DNA from 4 places in the Stutzerimonas chloritidismutans genome. Region 1 is predicted to be linked to each of the others. Evidence: predicted binding sites of a transcription regulator. Region 1 holds the regulator's gene; each other region holds the start of a gene.
What was found. Region 1 encodes sigma-54, which starts transcription at its own class of promoters, with help from an activator protein. Its sites were predicted from a motif close to ANTGGCATNNANNTTGCTNT; they were not measured.

Region 1 (5,766 bases):
ACAGGGCGTGGCGGTCTACCGCGGCGACGTGGTCATCACCCAGGGCACGATGAAGATCACCGGCGACACGGTGACCATTACCCAGGATGACAACGGCGACGTCGAAGTCTTCACCTCCATCGGCAAGCCGGCCTACTACGAGCAGAAGCCTGCGGTGGACAAGGAGATCGTCAAAGCCTACGGCCTGACCATCCAGTATTTCGCCGCCAACGAGCGAATCGTGCTCATCGATCAGGCCAAGGTCGTTCAGGAAGGCAACACCTTCGAAGGCGAGAAGATCGTCTATGACACCCGTCGGCAGATCGTCAACGCCGGTCGCGCCACCAATGCCGATGTCACCACGCCGCGCCCGCGCGTGGACATGGTGATCCAGCCGCGCAAAAACGGCCAGGCTGCGGAGCAGCCCGAGTAATGGCCGTTCTCAAAGCCCAGCATCTGGCCAAGAGCTACAAGAGCCGGCAGGTCGTGCGCGATGTCAGCCTGTCCATTGAAAGCGGGCAGATCGTCGGCCTGCTCGGCCCCAACGGCGCAGGCAAGACCACCTGCTTTTACATGATCGTCGGCCTGGTGAATGCCGACCAGGGCCGCGTGCTGATCGATCAGGACGACGTCACCCACCTGCCGATGCACGGGCGCGCACGGGCCGGCATTGGCTACCTGCCACAGGAGGCCTCGATCTTTCGCAAGCTCTCGGTCGCCGACAACATCATGGCCATTCTCGAGACCCGCAAGGATCTGGACCGCAACGGCCGTCAGCAGGCGTTGGAAGGCCTACTGCAGGAATTCCATATAAACCATATCCGCGACAGCCTCGGCATGAGCCTCTCTGGTGGTGAAAGACGCCGGGTGGAGATTGCCCGCGCACTGGCCACCGCACCGAAGTTCATCCTGCTTGATGAACCCTTCGCCGGTGTGGACCCGATTTCGGTGGGCGATATCAAGCAGATCATCCATCACCTCAAGGCCAAGGGCATCGGCGTGCTGATCACCGATCACAACGTCCGCGAGACACTGGATATCTGCGAGACGGCCTACATCGTCAACGACGGGCAACTGATTGCCGAGGGCGATGCGCAGACCATCCTGAGCAATCAGCTGGTCAAGGAAGTCTATCTGGGCCACGAATTCCGCCTGTAAGGCGGAATTTTTGCTCGGCTCGGCAAATCGGCTCTAGGCAAAGGCTTCATCGGCAGGCATATAATTTGCTTTCTGCCGGCGCCCCGCGCACGGCATGTCGGAATGGGCGCGGTTGCGCCGGCATAAAAGGTTCGAAGTCCTCTGCCATGAAACCATCGCTAGTCCTGAAGATGGGCCAGCAGCTGACGATGACACCGCAGCTGCAACAGGCCATACGGCTCCTCCAGCTATCCACCCTCGATCTGCAACAGGAGATCCAGGAGGCGCTGGACTCCAACCCCATGCTCGAACGCGAAGAAGACGGAGACGACTTCGACAGCTCCGACCCTATGGCCGAGGCCGCTGAACGGCCAGGCGACACCGTCACCGAGAAAAGCAGCAGCCAGGAAAGCACCTACGAGGGGCCCTCTCATAGCAGTGACAGCCTGGACGACAGCGACGGCGACTGGGGCGAGCGGATTCCCAGCGAGCTTCCGGTCGACACCGCCTGGGAAGACATCTACCAGACCAGCGCCAGCAGCCTGCCCAGCAACGATGACGACGAGTGGGATTTCACCAGCCGGACATCGAGCGGCATAAGCCTGCAGAGCCATCTGCTGTGGCAGCTCAACCTCGCGCCAATGAGCGACACCGACCGGCTGATCGCGACCACCCTCATCGACTGCATCAATGAACAGGGTTATCTCGAAGAGACGCTGCAGGAAATCGTCGACTCGTTCGATCCCGAGCTGGAAATCGAACTCGACGAGGTCGAGGTCGTTCTGCGTCGTATCCAGCAATTCGAACCGGCCGGCATCGGCGCACGTGATCTGCGTGAGTGTCTGCTGTTGCAGCTGCGCCAACTGCCCGACCGCACACCATGGCTGAGCGAAGCGAAGCGTCTGGTCAGCGACTATCTGGACATCCTCGGCAGCCGGGATTACAGCCTGCTGATGCGGCGAATGAAGATCAAGGAAGACGATCTGCGCCAGGTCATCGAACTGATCCAGAGCCTGAACCCGCGCCCGGGGTCGCAGATCGAGGCGAGCGAACCGGAATACGTGGTGCCCGACGTGATCGTGCGCAAGCACAATGATCGCTGGCTGGTCGAGCTGAATCAGGAAGCCATGCCGCGCCTTCGCGTCAACGCGCAATACGCCGGCTTCGTCAAACGCGCCGACTCCAGCGCGGACAACACCTTCATGCGCAACCAGCTGCAGGAAGCGCGCTGGTTCATCAAGAGCCTGCTCAGCCGCAACGAGACCCTGATGAAGGTGGCGACTCAGATCGTCGAACACCAGCGCGCCTTCCTCGAGCATGGTGACGAGGCGATGAAGCCTCTGGTACTGCACGACATCGCCGAGGCGGTGGGCATGCATGAGTCGACCATCTCCCGCGTGACCACGCAGAAATACATGCACACGCCACGCGGCATCTACGAACTCAAATACTTCTTCTCCAGCCACGTCAGCACGGCGGAAGGCGGCGAATGTTCGTCCACCGCGATCCGCGCGATCATCAAGAAACTGGTCGCCGCGGAAAACCAGAAAAAGCCGTTGAGCGACAGCAAGATCGCTGGTTTACTGGAAGCGCAGGGCATCCAGGTGGCCCGCCGCACAGTTGCGAAGTACCGCGAGTCGCTCGGTATCGCACCATCCAGCGAGCGCAAACGTCTACTGTGATCGGCCCCTGGTCGAACTGTCCCGGCGGCAGGCCCACCAACCTGCTCTTCGTACAAGGCAAAGGAGATAGCAGTATGCAAGTCAACATCAGCGGTGTTCATCTGGAAGTAACCGATGCCCTGCGTGACTACATCGAGGAGAAATTCGATCGGCTTGCTCGCCACTTCGACCGCATCATCAGCGTTCAGGTGATCCTCCAGGTCGAGAAACTCAAGCAGAAAGCCGAAGCAACCTTGCACGTCGCAGGCCGCGAAGTCGTGGCCATCGCCGATCACGAAGACATGTACGCTGCCGTCGACCTGTTGGTCGACAAGCTCGATCGCCAGTTGATCAAGCACAAGGAGAAGCAGCTCGACCACACACAGGGCGCTGTCACCCGCTGACTCCAATATGATCCGACTCGAAAACATCCTCACCCCCGGGCGTTCCTTGGTGAACGTCCCGGGCGGTAGCAAGAAGCGCGTCCTGGAACAGATCGCCAAGGTGATCGCCCGGGACCTTATCGATCTCGACTCCCAGACCATCTTCGAAAGCCTGATCGCGCGCGAGAAGCTCGGCTCGACCGGCTTCGGCAACGGCATCGCCATCCCGCACTGCCGCATGGTTGGCTGCAATGCACCGCTGAGCGCCGTTCTGCGCCTGCAGACGCCAGTGGATTTCGACGCCATCGACGGCGCGCCGGTGGACCTGCTGTTCGTCCTGCTGGTACCGGAGGCCGCCACCGACGAGCATCTCGAACTGCTGCGCCAGATCGCCAGCATGCTCGACCGCGAAGACGTACGCCAACGACTGCGCCAGGCGCCGAGCAACGAAAGCCTCTACCAGGTAGTGGTCGACGTGCAGAACGGGGCATAGATGCGGCTGATCATCGTCAGTGGACGCTCGGGTTCGGGCAAGAGCACTGCACTGAACGTGCTCGAGGACAACGGCTTCTATTGCATCGACAACCTGCCTGCCGGACTGTTGCCTGAGCTTGCCGAGCGCGCCCTGCTGCACACTGAGCTGCTGCATCCGCAGGTCGCCGTGTCGATCGACGCGCGCAACCTGCCCAGTCAGCTCAAGCGCTTCCCCGAGCTACTCGAAGAAGTCCGCGCCAGGCACATCCAGTGCGATGTGCTCTATCTGGATGCCGACGATGAGACCCTGCTCAAGCGCTTCTCGGAAACCCGCCGCCGCCATCCACTGACCAACGAAAATCGCTCTCTGGCCGAAGCGATCCATGATGAGGAGTTGCTGCTCGCAGCGATCATCGATCACGCCGACCTGAAGATCGACACCACCCATCTCAATCTCTATCAGCTGCGCGACGTGCTCAAGTTGCGCTTGCTCAACAAGCCTGAGCCGGGCACCGCTTTTCTGGTCGAGTCATTCGGTTTCAAGCGCGGGATGCCGATCGATGCCGATCTCGTGTTCGACGTACGTTGCCTGCCCAACCCTTACTGGAAAGCCGAGCTTCGCGACTTTTCCGGGCTAGACCAGCCGGTGATCGACTACCTCAGCGCCCAGGCCGACGTGGAGGAAATGTTCCAGGATATCCACGGCTATCTGAGCAAATGGCTGCCGCGCTTTGCCGCCAGCAACCGCGCATATGTCACCATCGCCATCGGCTGCACCGGCGGCCATCATCGCTCGGTCTACCTGGCCGAACGGCTAGGCCAGGCGTTGAGAGAACCGCTGAAGAACCTGCAGGTCCGTCATCGGGACCTCGCCTAGGAATACCTGCACCATGCCCGCCCGCGAAGTCACCATCATCAACAAACTCGGCCTGCACGCGCGCGCTGCCGCCAAGTTCGTCGCCGTTGCCAATCGCTACCCCTGCAAGATTCGCGTTGGCCGCTGCCCGGCCACGCTGGTCGACGGCAAGAGCATCATGGCGGTCATGATGCTCGCCGCCAGCAAAGGCACCACCGTGCACCTGGACACCGAAGGTGAACAGGAAGAGGACGCACTGAACGCGCTGACCGCGCTGATCGACGACTATTTCGAAGAAGGCGAGTAGACACCTTGCCACAGCGGCGCGAATCGTTGCCGACCGCGCCGCACTGCCTTACTTGCCAGCGACCATCATTCGCTCGATCAACACCGAGCCGGTCCGCACGTTGCCGCGCGTTTCCACATCGCAACCGACCGCCACGATCTGGCGGAACATGTCGCGCAGATTTCCGGCAATCGTTACTTCCTGTACCGGGAACTGGATCTCGCCATTCTCGACCCAATAGCCGCCGGCGCCACGAGAATAGTCGCCGGTCACCAGATTCAGGCCCTGTCCCATCAGCTCCGTCACCAGCAGGCCTCGGCCCATGCGCCGGATCAACGCCGCCTGATCCTCTTCCCCATGGCTGACGAACAGGTTGTGCACACCCCCGGCGTTGGCCGTACTGGGCATACCGAGCTTGCGTCCGGAATAGGTCGAAAGCACATAGGACAGCAGGCGGCCGTTCTCCACGAACGGCTTGGCATAGGTCGCAAGGCCATCGCCATCGTAGCTGGCACTACCGAGGGCTCGCGGGATGTGCGGACGCTCATCAAGGCTCAGCCACTCGGGAAACAGCGCCTGTCCCAGGGCATCCTCAAGATAAGAGGCTTTGCGGTAGAGATTTCCGCCGGAAATCGCTGCAATGAAGTGGCCAAACAGACCGGTCGCCAGCTCGGGGGCGAAAAGTACCGGCACTTCGCAGGTAGGAACCGGGCGCGCACCCAGACGTCGCACGGCACGCTCGGCTGCGCGCCGGCCGATGGTCTGCGGGTCGAGCAGCGACTCGCCGATGCGGTTGACGTCGTAGAAATAGTCACGCTGCATCTGCCCTGCGCTCTCGGCGATCATCACGCAACTCAGGCTGTGACGGCTGCTGCAATAGCCCCCGATGAAGCCGTTGCTGTTGCCATAGGCGCGGCAGCCCTGATGGGTATTTAGCGTAGTGCCGTCTGCGTTGCGGATACGCTGATCGAAGGCGAACGCGGCGTCTTC
Region 2 (5,766 bases), 420 kb from region 1:
GCCAAAAAAAACAAAGGGCGCCAAAAGGCGCCCTTGTCATGAACCAGCGAATCGTTACTGGCGAGTGAACTCCGGATAGGCTTCCAGACCGCACTCGACGACGTCCACGCCCTCGTATTCCTCTTCCTCGCTGACACGCAGGCCCATCACCGCCTTGATGATGCCCCAGACGATCAGGCTGGCGATGAACACCCAGAGGAAGATCGACACCAGACCCAGCAGCTGGGCACCGAAGGTGGCATCGGCGTTGGTCAGAGGCACGGCCAGCAGGCCCCACATGCCGGCAACACCGTGCACGGAGATGGCACCGACCGGGTCATCGAGCTTGAGCTTGTCCAGGCCAAGGATGCTGAACACCACCAGCACACCACCCACGCCGCCGATCAGGGTCGCCTGCAGAGCGCTCGGGGTCAGCGGTTCGGCAGTGATCGCCACCAGGCCGGCCAGCGCGCCGTTGAGCACCATGGTCAGGTCGGACTTGCCGAACAGCAGACGCGCGGTGATCAGCGCGGCGATCAGGCCGCCTGCAGCGCCCATGTTGGTGTTGACGAAGACCTGAGCGACGGCATTGGCGTCTTCGATGGTGCTCATCTTCAGCTGCGAGCCACCGTTGAAGCCGAACCAGCCCATCCACAGGATGAAGGCACCGAGGGTCGCCAGCGGCATGTTGGCACCGGGGATGGCGTTGATCTGACCGTTCGCACCGTACTTGCCCTTACGCGGACCGAGCAGCAGCACACCCGCCAGAGCAGCCGCCGCACCGGCCATGTGTACGATGCCCGAGCCGGCGAAGTCGAGGAAACCCGCCGCGTCGAGGAAACCACCGCCCCACTTCCAGAAGCCCTGAACCGGGTAGATGAAGCCGGTCATCACCACGGCGAAGGCGATGAACGCCCACAGCTTCATGCGTTCGGCCACCGCACCGGAAACCACCGACATGCAGGTCGCGGCGAACACGATCTGGAAGAAGAAGTCGGCACGCGCGGAGTAGTAAGGCGCGTCCTCACCACCGGCGGCGACCACGTCGACGGCGTTCTCGTCGCCGATCAGGAAGCCCAGGCTCGGCAGGATGCCGCCGTCCGGGCTGGAGTACATGATGTAGTAGCCGACCAGCAGATACATGATCGACGCCAGCGCGTAGAGCACGATGTTCTTGGTGAGGATCTCGGCGGTGTTCTTCGCCCGGACCAGACCGGCTTCGAGCATGGCGAAACCTGCCGCCATCCACATCACCAGCGCTCCGCAGATCACGAAGTAGAAGGTATCGAGTCCGTACTGGACGGGTATCAATGCAGTGCTATCCATGTTTCACCTCTTGCTGTCGCGCTTTGTGCGCTGTTCGGTCCACAGGCCATCGCATGCCGCGTCGATGGCCTGTGCCGCTTTTCGGATTGGCCCCGGGGTTGGCTCCGGGGTGCCCTGAATGGATTACAGGTTGTAGCCACGCTCGTTATGCAGGCTGAGGTCGAGGCCGATGGTCTCCTGCTCCTCGTTCACCCGCAGGCCCATCACCAAATCGATCGCCTTGAGGATCAGGTAGGTGACGATGCCGGTGTACACCACGGTGAACAGCACGCCCTTGAACTGAATCCACAGCTGCAGGCCGATGTTCTCCACTTCGCCGAAGCCACCCAGCATGGGTGCCGCGAAGATGCCGGTGAGCAGCGCACCGACGATGCCGCCGATGCCGTGCACACCGAAGGCGTCCAGCGAATCGTCGTAGCCGAGCTTGCGTTTCAGGCTGGTGGCGCAGAAGAAGCAGACCACTCCGGATACCAGGCCGATGACCAGAGCGCCCATCGGGCCGACGGTACCGGCAGCCGGTGTGATGGCGACCAGACCGGCAACCACGCCGGAGGCGATGCCCAGCGCGCTGGGTTTGCCGTGGCCGATCCACTCGGCGAACATCCAGCTCAGCGCCGCAGCGGCAGTTGCGATCTGCGTGACCAGCATGGCCATGCCGGCCGTACCGTTGGCGGCGATGGCCGAGCCCGCATTGAAGCCGAACCAGCCGACCCAGAGCATTGCGGCACCGACCAGGGTCAGGCCCAGGTTGTGCGGCGCCATCGGCGTGGTCGGATAGCCCTTGCGCTTGCCCAGCACCAGGCAGGCCACCAGGCCGGCGATACCGGCGTTGATGTGCACCACGGTGCCGCCAGCGAAATCGAGCACGCCCCAATCCCACATCAGGCCGCCGTCGCCGCCCCAGACCATGTGCGCGATCGGCGCGTAGACCAGGGTGAACCAGACGCCCATGAACACCAGCATCGCGGAGAACTTCATGCGTTCGGCGAAGGCGCCGACGATGAGCGCCGGGGTGATGATGGCGAAGGTCATCTGGAAGGTGATGAAGACGCTTTCAGGGAAGGCGCCGACCAGGCTGTCGGGCGTCAGACCGCTGAGGAAGGCACGGTCCAGGCCACCGACGAAGGAATTGAAGTTGGTGACCCCAGCTTCCATACCGGTGGTGTCGAACGCGAGGCTGTAGCCGTAGACCATCCAGAGGATGCTCATCAGGCCGGTGACAGCAAAGCACTGCATCATCACCGAGAGAATGTTCTTCGAGCGGACCATGCCGCCGTAGAACAGCGCCAGCCCAGGGATGGTCATGAACAGCACCAGCGCAGTGGCCGTCAGCATCCATGCCGTGTCGCCTGAATCCAGCGTTGCCTCCTGCGCCAGGGCCAGGCCTGGACTTATCAGAGACAAAAGGGCTCCTAGCCCTGCGAATTTTCGCAGAGTCATGGTTTTACTCCTGGGGCGTGGGGGTTCGGAGGTGCTGCTTAAATCGCGTCGGTATCGGTTTCGCCGGTACGGATGCGGATGGCCTGTTCCAGGTTGACCACGAAGATCTTGCCGTCGCCGATCTTGCCGGTGTTGGCCGCCTTGGTGATGGCCTCGATTACGCGATCGAGCTGATCGTCAGCGATGGCCACGTCGATCTTTACCTTCGGCAGGAAGTCGACGACGTATTCGGCACCGCGATACAGCTCGGTGTGGCCCTTCTGACGACCGAAGCCTTTGACTTCGGTTACGGTGATGCCCTGTACGCCAATTTCCGACAGCGACTCGCGCACGTCGTCCAGCTTGAACGGCTTGATGATGGCAGTGACTAGTTTCATGAAAACTTCTCCCGTTTTAGGTGGACTTGCCCCAGAAGTACGAACCCGGCTCAAGTCTAAGCTCAGTGTCTGGCTCTTGTAACGCTCCGGCTGTAGCCGGTCCGCAGTCCGACACCACCAACCTCTCCGACAAAGCGTCGCGAATCACCGATGCACCGCAACCCGTTGGTGCATGCGTCGCTGGGGACAAAGCAGAATCAGTGCCAGCTTTACGCAATGCCCGGTTTTACGGGGTGCGCACGGATGGAATGGATGCCCGACGGACGGTAGCGGCCAGAACACGCACAATATTGGTGCGCGCACGCACCAGCAGCTGCTCATTTTTTGTGCACGCCACCTGAGAAAGACCAGAAAAAGCCCGTGCTACACTGCGCCCGGTTCAACCACAGGTGTTTTCAATGTTGCCGCCAAAAGCTTTCCTAGATGCCATCGGCTCCCAGGCCTCGCGCCTGTTCAACGGCGAGACGCCGCTGCCGCGTGGCGAGTTCGAAGCCCAGCTCAAGGGTGTGGTCCAGGGCGCACTGAACAAGCTCGACGTGGTCAGCCGCGACGAATTCGACAGCCAGATGGTGGTGCTCGCCCGCACCCGCGCGCGCCTGGAGGCGCTCGAAGCCAAGGTTGCCGAACTGGAAGAAAAGCTCACGCCGCCCGCGTCCTGACAGACCGGGCCGCGACACGATCAAAGGAGTGATCGGATGTCCCTGGCCATAGTTCATAGCCGCGCGCAGATTGGCGTCGAAGCGCCGTCGGTGACCGTCGAAGCTCATCTGGCCAACGGCCTGCCGGCACTGACCCTGGTCGGCCTGCCGGAAACCGCGGTCAAGGAAAGCAAGGATCGCGTGCGCAGCGCCATTCTCACCTCCGGCTTCGATTTTCCCGCTCGACGCATCACCCTCAACCTCGCCCCCGCCGACCTGCCAAAGGACGGCGGCCGCTTCGACCTGTCCATTGCCCTGGGCATCCTCGCCGCCAGCGGTCAGCTGCCGGCCGAGCGGCTCGACAACCTGGAATGCCTCGGCGAACTGGCACTGTCCGGCGCCTTGCGCCCGGTCCAGGGAGTCCTGCCGGCTGCCCTCGCCGCTCGAGCGGCAGGGCGCGCGCTGCTGGTGCCACGGGCCAACGCCGAGGAAGCCAGCCTGGCCTCGGGGCTCACCGTCTATGCCGCCGAGCACTTGCTCGAGGTCGCTGCGCACTTCAACGGCATCACGCCGCTCGAACCCTATGTGGCCCAGGGCCTGCTACGACAGATTCAGCCTTACCCCGACCTAGCCGACGTGCAAGGCCAGCAGGCCGCCAAGCGCGGGTTGCTGATCGCCGCGGCGGGCGCGCACAACCTGCTGTTTTCCGGCCCGCCGGGCACCGGCAAGACGCTGCTGGCCAGCCGCCTGCCCGGTCTCTTGCCGCCGCTGGACGAACAGGAAGCCCTGGAAGTCGCCGCCATCCATTCGGTGGCCAGTCACAGCCCCCTTGAGCATTGGCCACAACGGCCCTTTCGGCAGCCCCATCACAGTGCATCCGGCCCGGCGCTGGTCGGTGGCGGCAGTCGCCCGCAGCCGGGGGAGATCACCCTGGCGCATCAGGGCGTGCTGTTTCTCGACGAGCTGCCGGAATTCGACCGCAAGGTGCTCGAGGTCTTGCGTGAGCCACTGGAGTCGGGGCATATCGTCATCGCTCGGGCCCGCGACAAGGTGCGTTTTCCGGCGCGTTTCCAGCTGGTGGCGGCGATGAATCCCTGCCCCTGTGGCTACCTCGGTGATCCCAACGGGCGCTGCCGCTGCACGCCGGACCAGATCCAGCGCTATCGCAACAAGCTCTCCGGCCCGCTGCTCGACCGCATCGACCTGCATTTGACCGTGGCGCGCGAGGCGACGGCCCTCAACGCGCCGCTGCAGACGGGCCAGAGCAGTGCCGTGCTCGCCGCCCAGGTAGCCCAGGCGCGGCAGCTGCAACTCGCCCGTCAGGGCTGCGCCAATGCCTTTCTCGACCTCGCCGGATTGCGCAGCCATTGCCAGCTCGGCACCGAGGATCAGGCCTGGCTGGAGCGCGCCTGCGAACGCCTGGCGCTGTCGCTGCGCGCCGCGCACCGCCTGCTCAAGGTGGCGCGCACCCTCGCCGATCTGGAACAGGCCGGGCGAATCAGCCGCCAGCACCTCGCCGAAGCCCTGCAGTACCGGCCCGGTAGTCAAGGCTGAGCCTGCTCTAGCACGGGCTTCGGTGCGCATCGATCAGCGGCGGACAACGGGCATCCTTTGCGGTCTGTGTTAAGTTGGATGGCTTTCGCCACAGGCGGCCACTCCCCAGAAACAACCCGAAGGAGCGCAGCATGGAGGCAAAACAGCCCTCGTCGTCCCACCTCAACGCCCCGGTCTTCTACGGCTCGGCGGTCATCATCCTGGCGCTGGTGATCTACAGCGTCGCTTTCCAGAGCCATGCGCAAACGCTGTTTGGCGATACCCAGGCCTGGATCATCGCCAACGTCAGCTGGCTCTACATCCTCGCCGTTGCACTCATCCTGCTCATGGTGGTGCTGCTGGCGTTCAGTCGTTACGGCGACATCAAGCTCGGGCCGGATCACAGCGAACCGGATTACAGCGCCCTGACCTGGTTCGCCATGCTGTTCTCCGCCGGCATGGGCATCGGCCTG
Region 3 (5,766 bases), 290 kb from region 1:
AGTCGTGCGCCTTCGTAGAATCCTTCGATATGAATCGGCTCGCCTTGCAATAGCAGTCTCTCGCCGTCATTGGGGATCAATTCGTCGAGCGCTATCCAGCCGGTTTCACGGTTCATTTCAACCAGAAAACTCTGGTAGCGCTGGTTGCGCTCATGGAAGCGAAGCGTGAGGGGGGTGTTGTTGTCGAGAAGGGGACGCAGATTGGCGTAAATCTCGAGTGGCGCCGTCAGTACCTTGGGAGGCTGCGGGCCTTCATCGCCGAGGAATAAGCTAGACACGGGCCGATGCTCTCCGGCGCATTGTTGTGACCATCGCGTTGCGTCCTTGTGGCGTTCTATCGTTCAGGCTTGGCTCAGAGGCCGTTGCGGCTTGTTCTTGGCGGAACCGCCACGATTGTCATACAGGCCGGGTGTATCGTCCTTGCCTTGGAGAATGTGCAGCATTCCGCCGAGGGCGCTTTGATTGGCTCGGATGAGACGGCCATTTCTTTCATTGGCGCTACGGCAGCGCTCAAGCTCTGTCTCCAGCGATAGCGCTCGCTCAAGGATAAGCGCACCGTCCTTCGATCTATTTGCGGCCGCTTCAAGTCCGGCGCGATCAGGCGTCAGCTGTAATCCCGCAAGCCACTGGCTACGCTGAGTGCCATGCTGCCCAAGCAGTGCCAGTAACGGCTGCTTCTTCGCTAATATCGCCTCTAGCTCCGCCAGATTGCGTTCACCCAGTGCGGTGAGTTCTTGATCGATGAGTTCAAGGAGCTGGCGTGCGATGCCGATATCATCGGTTAGCTGCTCAAGCAGGGCTGTATCTTGCATTTCGTGCTCTGGGCTTGCTCGCGTGTATGTGTCGGCTCAGGTTCAGCGCTGGGTCTCGAACGCGAGCAGCTTGGATGCGACGCGTTGGCTATCAACCTGGTAGGAGCCATCAGCGATCGCCTGTTTCAGCTTCTCAACGCGCTCCTGGTCCACTGCGGGCTGCTCGTTCAATTTGTCAGCCGCGTGCTGCAGGCGCTGGGCTTCAGGGCTCAGTTGAACGGTGTCGCTAGTGTTGGAGTTGACGCTGTCGGTTTTAGGTGCTTCGCTAGCAGGCCCTTGCTGGGTGCCGGCAGTACGCTCGTTGCCTTGTACGCCGCTGCGCCCGTTAGGGGCGTTCAGTGGACTGTTGGGCCGATTGAAGTCGATGACCATGATGCAAACCTCGAAGGAATCAGGACGCTTGCCATGTGTTCGGCAACAATGGAGGAAACTTTAGCCTTTTTTTCCAGCGAACACACTGGAAAACTGCGGCATGCGGACATGCTACATTGCCACTTCAACCTGGCCTGGGCCAGTCACTCGGGCCTTGATCGTGCGACCGGAACGTTGGTTCTTGACCGGGATCTGTTTGCCCGTAACGCCATCGGCCATCGCCTCGCCGGGCATGCGTACGCTTATCGAGCCCGACCTGGCCGTGATGACCACCTGATCGCCTTTGCGTACTACCTTCGCCATTTCCAGCTGATTAGGCGTGATGACCTGATCTGGCTGAGCCGGCCGTGTCAGCTTGTTACCCAGCGCCTCGTCGTGTCTTGTCAGGTATCCCTGAGTAAGGATGGACACGTCCCGTTCGGCTAGCCTCACGTCGGCATCGGTCAATACTGTGCCGCGCAGAAGTGATTTGCTGGCGACAAGGACCTGACGATAAAGGCGGACGTGGCTAGGGATGAATACCGACCATGGGCTGCTGCCTTCGCAACTTACCCGTACGCTCACACGTCCTACAGGGATAGCGGTGCTGCCAAGGCTGGTCGTGAGAGTTTGATCGCATTGATTCAAGCGCAAACGAGGGTCCAGTCTGGCTACTTCGACCTCGTAGCGTGCATCGATAGCGCTGCGGCTTAAATACTCGCTTACTGTCTGCTCAAGAAACTGCTCGGTCACGTCGATAAGCTGCTGAGGATGTGACAAGGTTGACGCATGGGTGAGCTGAGAAAACACGCACAGCATTGATAGCAGCACATTTCTGTACGGTAGCCGGCCGCGCCGGAAAATGGTCATTTGGACGTTCATATCCCAACCAAAGCAAGGGGCGTGCCGCGTCCTCGGCCCCAATAATCTGCAAGCAGAGAGGAAGACTGGCATGGCCGGTGTATTGGATTCGGTTAACCAGCGTACCCAGTTGGTGGGGCAAAACCGTTTGGAGCTGCTGCTTTTTCGTCTCGAAGGCGAGCAGCTATATGGCATCAACGTGTTCAAGGTGCGCGAAGTGTTGCAGTGCCCGCGCCTGACTGTGATGCCCAAATGCGGCCGGGTGGTACGGGGCGTTGCAAGCATTCGCGGCAGCACCCTGCCTATCCTCGATCTGTCGCTCGCCACGGGCAAGTCGGCGCTGATGGATTTGCAGAATTCTTTCGCTGTCATCACCGAGTACAACAACAGAACGCTGGGTTTCCTGGTGAGCTCGGTTGAAAGGATCGTCAATCTGAACTGGGAAGCGATCCTGCCTCCGCCAAAGGGTGCAGGACGCGATCATTACCTGACGGCCGTAACTCACATCGACAACAAGCTGGTGGAGATCATCGATGTGGAAAAGGTGCTGGCAGAAGTTGCACCGACCTCCGAAGAGGTGTCAGCCGATGTGGTCGATGACGATACCCGTGCCAGGGCACTTTCGTGTCGCGTGCTCATCGTCGACGACTCGTCTGTGGCGCGTAAGCAGATTGCTCGTTGCCTGGAAAATATCGGTATCGAGGTCGTCAAGCTGAATGATGGACGGGAGGCTCTCAATTATCTGAAGCGAATGGCTGACGAGGGCAAGAAACCGGCTGAAGAATTTCTGATGATGATTTCCGATATTGAAATGCCGGAAATGGATGGCTATACCCTGACTACCGAGGTGCGGCACGATCCGCGCATGCAAGGTATGCATATACTCCTGCATACTTCCCTTTCCGGCGTGTTCAACCAGAACATGGTGAAACGGGCGGGGGCGGATGACTTCCTCGCCAAGTTCCAGCCTGATGATCTCGCTGCCCGAGTGGCTGAGCGGATCAGGCAGGCGGATGCAAACTGAGGCTAGTTCCTCTCTCATGATGGTGAGGCTTTGATTGGTGTCAGTCGATCTGGATTTTGAGCAGTTCCGGGTGTTTCTTGAAAAGACGTGCGGCATTCTGCTGGGCAGTAACAAGCAGTATCTGGTGTCCAGTCGGCTGAACAAGCTGATGGAACAACAGGGCATCAAGACGCTGGGCGATCTGGTCCGGAAGATTCAGGCACAGCCACGTAGCGGGCTTCGGGAATTGGTCGTCGATGCTATGACGACCAACGAAACGCTCTGGTTTCGTGACACCTACCCTTTCGAAGTGCTCAAGAACCGTGTACTGCCAGAGATGCTCAAGACTGGTGCGGGGCAGCGTCTGCGGATCTGGTCGGCGGCATGCTCGTCCGGGCAGGAACCGTACTCTCTGTCGATGTCCATCGATGAGTACGAGCGCAGCAATCCCAGTCAGGCGAAAACCGGGGTGCAGATCGTGGCTACCGAACTGTCCGGCGCGATGCTTGCGGCGTGCAAGGCGGCAGAATACGACAGTCTGGCAATTGCTCGCGGCCTGTCCAGTGACCGCCTGCAGCGCTACTTCGATGTCAAGGCACCAGGACGGTGGGCGGTCAAGCCCGCGATCCGTTCGCGGGTCGAGTTCAGGGTGCAGAATCTGCTCGACAGCTATGCCGCGCTGGGCAAGTTCGACATCGTGTTCTGCCGTAACGTACTGATCTACTTTTCCGCTGATGTGAAGAAGGACATTCTCAAGCGCATTCATGCGACGTTGCGCCCAGGCGGCTATCTGTTTCTTGGCGCCTCCGAAGCGCTCAACGGCCTGCCTGAGCTGTATCAGATGGTCCAGTGCAGTCCGGGAATCATCTACAAGGCGAAATAGCCGGCATGACGCCGGCGGCAGAAAACCGTCATGCAATATGGCGGGTGCGGCAAAAAAGCGGTAAAGCCTTGCCGCTTTTGACGCCTTCTAACCGAGAGTTCTCTGGTTAGCCCAATAAAATCAATGATTTGCGTTCAGTGGCATGAGCTTTGCTGGTGTTTGCTTAAGCAGACTTGTATCCGGCAGAGGGCCAGATCATGAGCATCAGTTTCGATAAGGCACTGGGTTTACACGAGAAGGCACTCGGTTTTCGCTCGCAGCGCGCCGAAGTGCTGGCGAACAATATCGCCAACGCCGACACGCCTAACTATAAGGCTCGCGATCTGGACTTCAGCAGCGTGCTTGCCGAGCAGTCCGCTCGTAGCCAGGGTGGGTTCGGGGTAACGCGGACCAGTGACAAGCATATTGCCGCCGAGGGGTTGGAGATTGCCGATGCCTCCTTGCGCTTCCGCACTCCCGCGCATCCCTCGCTTGATCAGAACACTGTCGATCTGCAGATCGAGCAATCCAACTACGCGAAGAACGCCGTTGACTTTCAGGCGAGCTTCACCCTGCTCAATAGCAAGTTTAAAGGGCTGATCAGTGCCCTGCGCGGCGAGTAAAGGAGTTTCCCATGTCTCTAAGCAGCGTCTTCAACATTGCCGGTAGTGGCATGAGTGCCCAGAGCACCCGTCTGAACACTATATCCAGCAACATCGCGAACGCCGAAACCGTTTCATCCAGCGTCGATCAGACTTACCGCGCTCGGCATCCCGTGTTTGCGACCGTGTTTCAGCAGGCCGGCGGCCAGCCCGACCAGTCGCTTTTCGCGGAGCAGGATCAGGCGGGCGTAGGTGTTCAGGTGTTGGGTGTAGTCGAGGATCAGGGCGAGCTGCAGGCGCGCTACGAACCCAATCATCCGGCCGCTGATGAGGCAGGCTACGTGTATTACCCGAACGTCAATGTGGTGGAAGAGATGGCCGACATGATTTCAGCCAGTCGCGCGTTTCAGACCAACGCCGAGCTGATGAATACGGCCAAGACCATGTTGCAGAAAGTGCTGACGCTGGGTCAGTGATCGTTACGAGAGCGCATTCATGAGCACTACAAGCGGCGTTGGCGGTACCAGTTCGATACTCGAGCAGTACCAGTTCGGAGAGGATCGCGAGGTCAAGGGGAACGACCTTGGCAAGAACGAGTTCCTTGAACTGCTGGTTGCCCAGATGAACAACCAGAATCCGCTGGAACCCCAGGAAAACGGCGAGTTCATCGGTCAGCTGGCGCAGTTCAGCACCGTCGAGGGTGTCGAGAAACTGAATTCCAGCATGGAAACCATCCTTTCCGGCTATCAGTCTTCGCAGGCGCTCCAGGCATCGTCCCTGGTCGGGCGCAAGGTGATTGTGCCGGCCGACAAGGCCGTGGTCGATACCAGTGAAACCTTCAAGGCCAGCCTGGTGCTGCCGACCTCGAGCAGCAACGTGTTCGTGAATGTGTACGACAGTACCGGAGCCTCGGTTGGTCGCGTGAACATGGGCGCGCAAGAAGCCGGCAACATTTCCTTCATGTGGGATGGCAAGGATTCCAGCGGCAAGGTCTTGCCGCCCGGGACCTATCGATTCGAGGCGCAGGCTACGTATCAGGGCGAAACCAAGGGGTTGTATACCTTGCTGCCGGCTAACGTCGACAGCGTAACCCTCGGGCAGAACGGCGGGGAGCTGATGCTCAACCTTGCCGGTGTTGGCAGCATCGGGCTTTCTCAAGTCCAGGTCATCGGACAATAACCGCCGGCACTTCGGCAAAGGAGCGATTCAATGTCCTTCAATATCGGTCTTAGCGGCATGCGTGCTGCCAGCAAGGATCTCAACGTTACTGGCAAC
Region 4 (5,766 bases), 480 kb from region 1:
TCCTTCGACAGCTTGCCGAAGATCCTGCCTTTGGCGTTCGCCGCCGCTTCCTTATGCTTCGCTTTCCACTGTGCGCCCATGCTCGTCCCCGTCTGAAGTGATGAAGTCAGGCGCGGATTCTATAGCGTATTCCGGCCTTGCGTCGCCGGTGACGGTCAAGCCTAGCCTGTGCTGCCCGTGTCAGGGCGATGGGCGGTTGCTCCGCACTGTGCCGCTCAATTTGGCAGTCACTGTATGGCACGCTCACCGGAAGCGACGTCTTTAATGCACCTTTTACGCAACAGGGTGCGTCGCCATGTCGCCTCGGGATCTGCTGCTCGCGCTGGTCGTCATCGTCGTCTGGGGCATGAACTTCGTGGTGATCATGGTCGGCCTGCACGACGTGCCGCCGATGCTGCTTGGTGCGTTGCGTTTCATGCTGGCGGCCGTGCCGGCGGTGTTCTTCATCAAGCGTCCGCAGGTGCCGTTGCGCTGGATGCTGGCCTATGGGCTGACCATCTCGCTCGGGCAGTTCGCCTTTCTGTTCACCGCGATGAAACATGGCATGCCGGCCGGACTGGCCTCGCTGGTGCTGCAGTCGCAGGCGTTCTTCACGCTGTTCTTCGCGGCGCTGTTTCTCGGCGAGCGACTGCGCGCTGCCAACTTGCTGGGACTGGTCATCGCGGCCTGCGGTCTGGCGATGATCGGCGCGCAGACCGGCCTGGGCATGACCCTGAGCGGTTTCGTGCTGACCATCTGCGCGGCGTCGATGTGGGCGCTGGGCAACATCGTCACGCGCAAGGTCGGCAAGGTGAACCTGGTCGGGCTGGTGGTATGGGGCAGTCTGGTGCCGCCGCTGCCATTCCTGGCGCTGTCGCTATGGCTCGAGGGGCCGGCGGTGATCGAGGCGGCGCTGCGCGGCATTGGTTGGCAGACGATTCTGGTGCTGGCCTACCTGGCATTCGGCGCGACGATTCTCGGCTATGGCCTGTGGAGTCGCTTGCTGTCGCGTTACCCGGCGAGCCAGGTGGCCCCGTTCTCGCTGCTGGTGCCAGTGGTCGGGCTGACGTCAGCCAGCGTGTTGCTGGGCGAGCGGCTGGGGACGCTGCAATTGGGTGGGGCGTTGCTGGTGATGCTCGGCCTGGCGGTGAATGTTTGTGGTAGCTGGTTGTTCGGTCGGTTGCGTCTGGCCAGGGTCTGAAACGCCCGGCATCAGACCGGGCGTCGCAGCGATAAGGCTCAATGGGTGGCGGCGTGGGCGCCGAGCAGCGTAGTGCCCGAGCCACTCTTCTTGTCGCGCTTGGCCATCCGTTTTTCTTGCGCCGTTTTCATCGGCTTTTTCTTGCCGTTCTTCTTTGCGTCCATTCCCTTGCTCATGGTGTTCACCTCTGATTGCTGGCTGGACATGTCCTGATGTGCAAAGGCCTGACTGTCGCTGCTGGAGCGAAGCCTGTTTCCGGCCTGTGTCTTCCATGACCGCTGCAGTATGGCACTGCTGGGCTGCATTGCACGCACTGCTTTGCTTAGGGTCTGTTCCCGTTTCGTCGCAAGCCGCGTTGCTGCGCCAAATGGCGCCATGCCCGGGCGGCGTTCCGCAGGCGCGGGACGAAGGTAATGGTGGTTCCCTTGCCAAGTCCCGCAACGCCGCATGGCGCCATTTGCCGCGCACGAAACGGGAACAGACCCTTGGTATCAGTCGAACAGGCTGTGCTGGTCGCGTCGCCCACGAAGGGCGTCGTAGCGCTGGCGGAAGATCGCCCGGTAATGCAAGGCCAGAGGAGGTAGCTTCGCCAGTTGCTGCAGGCTGTCTTCAGTCAGGTTCTGATCGAGAAAGCAGCGCCACAGGTGCGCGACGCTGATCTGCGGGTGCGGGCGCTCGAGCAACTGCAACGTGTCGCCAGGACGCACGGTGCTTGGCTCGATGGTCCGATAGAGCCAGCCGGTGCGGCCGCTCCCCGACAGCTCCCGTGCCAGGCCACGCACACCGTGACGGTTGTCCAGCCTGATGCAGGGCGAGCGCGGCTGACTGATCTCGATCAGCGCGGTGCCCCAGCGAAGAAGATCGCCGATGCATACCTGCTCTTCGTCCAGCGCCTGGCTACCTAGGTTCTCACCGAAGGCGCCGAGGCCAAGCCGCGCGCGCAGCGGCGGGAAGCGCTGCGACCAATACTGATAATGCTGGGTCGGGTAGTGGCAGAGGCTGCGATCCGGCCCGCCATGAAAACGCCGATCGGCGATCCGATCACCCTGCAGGCCATCCAGGCCCAGCCACAGCGGGCCGTCGCTGGCTTGCTTGTCCATGGCGGTGGCTCTGCGACTATCCGGCAGCGGCGAAAACTGACGGCACAGCAATGGGCCGTCGACCGTCCAGGCTCCGAGCGCGGTGCGTGGCGCCTGCAGGGTCACGGCTGCTGTGCTCGGTTGAGCTGCTCCAGTTCGCGGCGGACCATGGCGGTGTATTCCGGTGGGCTGAGCTGATACAGCTCGGTGGCAACCCAGGCCAGCCAGCGCGAGCCCAGGGCCGCTTGCCGGTCCAGCAGGCGTTGGGCTTCGGCGCGGGCGCGCTCGGCATTGTTCTGATGAAAATCTGCTCGACTCACGAATCGTCTCCGTCGCCATACTCGGCGATGAAAGGGGCAGCGATGGTAAACCCGGAACGCTCGCGTTAGGCTCGATGGCTATTCTTTTTGCGCCGCGAGAACGATGCATGCCGGTGTCCATGAACTTCAAGCACAAAATCTCCCGCCAACGCCCCTATGGCAAGGCCGAGGCGGGCCTGCGGGTCAGCGATGGCAGCCTCGACGCCGTGCTGGACCAGCTGGAGAGCGATCGCGGGCGCATCATAAACTCGGCCGCGGTGCGCCGCCTGCAGCAGAAGACGCAGGTGTTTCCGCTGGAGCGCAATGCCGCGGTGCGCAGCCGCCTCACCCATTCGCTGGAAGTGCAGCAGACCGGCCGCTTCATCGTTCGCACCCTGTACAAGCAGCTCGGCCACGGCGCCGCGGAGTTCGGCCTGGACGGACTCGAGCCGGCGTTGCAGAGCCTGGTCGAGATGACCTGCCTGATGCACGATATCGGCAATCCGCCGTTCGGCCATTTCGGCGAGTACGCCATCGGCGAGTGGTTCGAGCGCAATCTCGACGGGCTGTTCACGGCCGCCGTGACGCCGGGGCAGGGCGATGCCGAGCTGCGCAAACGGATGCTGGTCGATCTCAAGCACTTCGAAGGCAATGCCCAGGCGGTTCGCCTGGTGGTCTCGCTGCAACGCCTCAACCTGACCTATACGCAGACCGCCGGACTGCTCAAGTACGTCCGTCCGGCCTATCAGGCCAAGCCCGCGAAAGGCACGCCAGGCGCCTACCTGCTGAAGAAGCCCGGCTTCTATCTGTCCGAGGAACCCTTCGTGCGTGCGCTGCAGGCGGCGCTCGATCTGCAGCCGTGCACGCGTCACCCGCTGGCCTACGTGATGGAGGCCGCCGACGACATCGCCTATTGCCTTGCCGACATCGAGGATTCGGTGGAGAAGGGCATCTTCAGCATCGAACAGCTGGCGCAGCTGCTGCTCGCCAAGTTCGCGCTGCATGGTTCGGTCGATGCCCCGGTGCCGGGCCCGGAGCGCAGTTTCCGGGGCATGGTCAACTACGCGCTGGAGCGCGCGCAGAAGGAGCCGATCAACAAGGCCGGCGAGTTCTTCATCTGGCTGCGGGTGAACATGATCCACCCGCTGGTGCAGCACGCTGCGCGGCAGTTCATCGACAACATCGCCGCGGTTTATCACGGCACCCTGGATCGCGCGTTGCTGGAGGACGACAGCCTGCCCAACGCCATCGTGCAGACCTTCAAGGATGTCGCGATGGAGCACGTGTTCTGCCACCGCGAGGTGGAAACGTTGCAACTGCAGGGCTATCGCATTCTCCAGGGCCTGCTCGACTTCTATGCGCCGCTGCTGCGCGTGCCGGCCACCGTGTTCGATGCACTCAGCCTCGGCGCCTGCCGCAGCGAACCTCACCTGCAGATGCTGGCGCGACGCCTGCCCAACCAGCTCGTCAAGGCCTACCACGAAGCGCTCAAGGAGCACGCTGAACAATCGGCGGATTGGCCTCTGTGGGAGTTCTACTACCGCAACCGGATGCTGCAGGACTACATCAGCGGCATGACCGACCAACTGGCTCAGGACGAGTATCGGGCCCTTTCCGCCCTCTGAGGGTGCGCTGCACCAGAACTGCCGCTGCGCTTGGTACGCGCCTTGCTTTTGCTTGGTGCAGCAGTCGTCGTGCGAGCCCCGCAATGGCGCACGACGGATTTCCGGTAGTTTCCTTAACCTGTTGATATCAAAGGTTTCATGGCGCTTCAGCGTTTCGCTGCAAGCAAGCTCCGGCTGCAGGTGACGGTGGCCCGACATGGCGCGGTGATGCATCTCGGTGCATGCGTCTGGCAGAGGTAACCGTTTTGGTGCGATTTATCCGCTGAGGCTGTAGTAACCCATGGAAAACCTCAACAGCGCCGTGGAAACCCTGGTCCACGGTTCGAATACCCTGTTCATCCTGATGGGCGCGGTGATGGTGCTGGCCATGCACGCCGGCTTCGCCTTTCTCGAAGTCGGTACGGTACGTCTGAAGAATCAGGTCAACGCGTTATCGAAGATCATCACCGACTTCGCAGTGTCGACCCTGGCGTATTTCTTCATCGGCTACTGGGTCGCCTATGGCGTGACCTTCATGCAGCCGGCCGATCAGCTGGTGGTGGACCACGGCTACGCGCTGGTGAAGTTCTTCTTCCTGCTGACCTTCGCCGCGGCCATTCCGGCGATCATCTCCGGCGGTATCGCCGAGCGCGCGCGGTTCGGCCCGCAGCTGTGCGCCACGCTGCTGATCGTCGCGTTCGTCTATCCGTTCTTCGAGGGCCTTATCTGGAACGGCAATTTCGGTTTCCAGGGCTGGCTTGAGCGCCAGTTCGGTGCGTCCTTCCATGACTTCGCCGGCTCCGTGGTGGTGCACGCCATGGGCGGCTGGCTGGCATTTGGCGCGGTGGTTTTGCTGGGGCGACGCAACGGTCGCTACCGGGACGGCAGGCTGGTGGCATTCGCGCCATCGAACATTCCTTTCCTCGCTTTGGGATCGTGGATTCTCATCGTCGGCTGGTTCGGCTTCAACGTCATGAGCGCGCAGACCATCGAGGGTATCAGCGGGCTGGTTGCGGTGAATTCGTTGATGGCGATGGTTGGGGGCACTGCAGCGGCATGGCTCGCCGGGCGCAACGACCCGGGCTTCCTGCACAACGGCCCGCTGGCTGGCCTGGTGGCGGTCTGTGCCGGCTCCGATCTGATGCATCCGGTCGGCGCACTGGCTACTGGTGCGATCGCCGGAGCACTGTTCGTCTGGACGTTCACCGCTACGCAGAATCGCTGGAAGATCGACGATGTGCTGGGTGTATGGCCACTGCACGGCCTGTGCGGGATCTGGGGCGGGGTGGCCTGCGGCATCTTCGGCCAGTCCGCGCTGGGCGGTCTGGGCGGCGTGAGCCTGATCAGTCAGGTGATCGGCAGCGGCATGGGCATGCTGGTGGCGCTGCTCGGCGGCTTCGGTGTCTACGGCCTACTCAAGCTGACCACAGGTATTCGCCTGAGCCAGGAGGAAGAGTTCAACGGCGCGGATCTTTCCATCCACCGGATCGGCGCGCTCAGCCAGGATTGAGCCGCTTGCTTATGTCCGGTTGCCGCAGTCGCGCTCAGTAGCCGCGGCTGCGCTCCACCAGATCATGCAGCGGTTCGCCGTCACGCAGCGCTTG

Region 2: the regulator sigma-54 is predicted to act here: its motif matches at 3,311-3,330, upstream of glnK (P-II family nitrogen regulator).
Region 3: the regulator sigma-54 is predicted to act here: its motif matches at 4,047-4,066, upstream of flgB (flagellar basal body rod protein FlgB).
Region 4: the regulator sigma-54 is predicted to act here: its motif matches at 4,213-4,232, upstream of LLJ08_RS13615 (ammonium transporter).

What each region holds. Positions count from the first base shown of each region.
Region 1 is NZ_CP086067.1:3,428,612-3,434,377, forward strand. Features, by position in the region: gene lptA (lipopolysaccharide transport periplasmic protein LptA) at 1-412, shown strand, start outside; gene lptB (LPS export ABC transporter ATP-binding protein) at 412-1,137, shown strand; gene LLJ08_RS16020 (RNA polymerase factor sigma-54) at 1,284-2,798, shown strand; gene hpf (ribosome hibernation-promoting factor, HPF/YfiA family) at 2,873-3,181, shown strand; gene ptsN (PTS IIA-like nitrogen regulatory protein PtsN) at 3,189-3,653, shown strand; gene rapZ (RNase adapter RapZ) at 3,654-4,511, shown strand; gene LLJ08_RS16040 (HPr family phosphocarrier protein) at 4,525-4,797, shown strand; gene pmbA (metalloprotease PmbA) at 4,846-5,766, opposite strand, start outside.
Region 2 is NZ_CP086067.1:3,852,683-3,858,448, forward strand. Features, by position in the region: gene LLJ08_RS18100 (ammonium transporter) at 55-1,305, opposite strand; gene LLJ08_RS18105 (ammonium transporter) at 1,429-2,745, opposite strand; gene glnK (P-II family nitrogen regulator) at 2,784-3,122, opposite strand; gene LLJ08_RS18115 (accessory factor UbiK family protein) at 3,521-3,781, shown strand; gene LLJ08_RS18120 (YifB family Mg chelatase-like AAA ATPase) at 3,818-5,314, shown strand; gene LLJ08_RS18125 (BCCT family transporter) at 5,446-5,766, shown strand, end outside.
Region 3 is NZ_CP086067.1:3,140,252-3,146,017, reverse strand. Features, by position in the region: gene LLJ08_RS14520 (flagellar brake protein) at 1-278, opposite strand, end outside; gene LLJ08_RS14515 (flagella synthesis protein FlgN) at 342-812, opposite strand; gene flgM (flagellar biosynthesis anti-sigma factor FlgM) at 855-1,184, opposite strand; gene flgA (flagellar basal body P-ring formation chaperone FlgA) at 1,296-2,033, opposite strand; gene LLJ08_RS14500 (chemotaxis protein CheV) at 2,116-3,048, shown strand; gene cheR (protein-glutamate O-methyltransferase CheR) at 3,083-3,910, shown strand; gene flgB (flagellar basal body rod protein FlgB) at 4,108-4,512, shown strand; gene flgC (flagellar basal body rod protein FlgC) at 4,524-4,967, shown strand; gene flgD (flagellar hook assembly protein FlgD) at 4,987-5,670, shown strand; gene flgE (flagellar hook protein FlgE) at 5,701-5,766, shown strand, end outside.
Region 4 is NZ_CP086067.1:2,952,154-2,957,919, reverse strand. Features, by position in the region: gene LLJ08_RS13645 (YebC/PmpR family DNA-binding transcriptional regulator) at 1-80, opposite strand, end outside; gene LLJ08_RS13640 (EamA family transporter) at 296-1,180, shown strand; gene LLJ08_RS13635 (hypothetical protein) at 1,219-1,485, opposite strand; gene LLJ08_RS13630 (MOSC domain-containing protein) at 1,672-2,385, opposite strand; gene LLJ08_RS13625 (hypothetical protein) at 2,382-2,579, opposite strand; gene dgt (dGTPase) at 2,687-4,183, shown strand; gene LLJ08_RS13615 (ammonium transporter) at 4,464-5,672, shown strand; gene LLJ08_RS13610 (2-hydroxyacid dehydrogenase) at 5,707-5,766, opposite strand, start outside.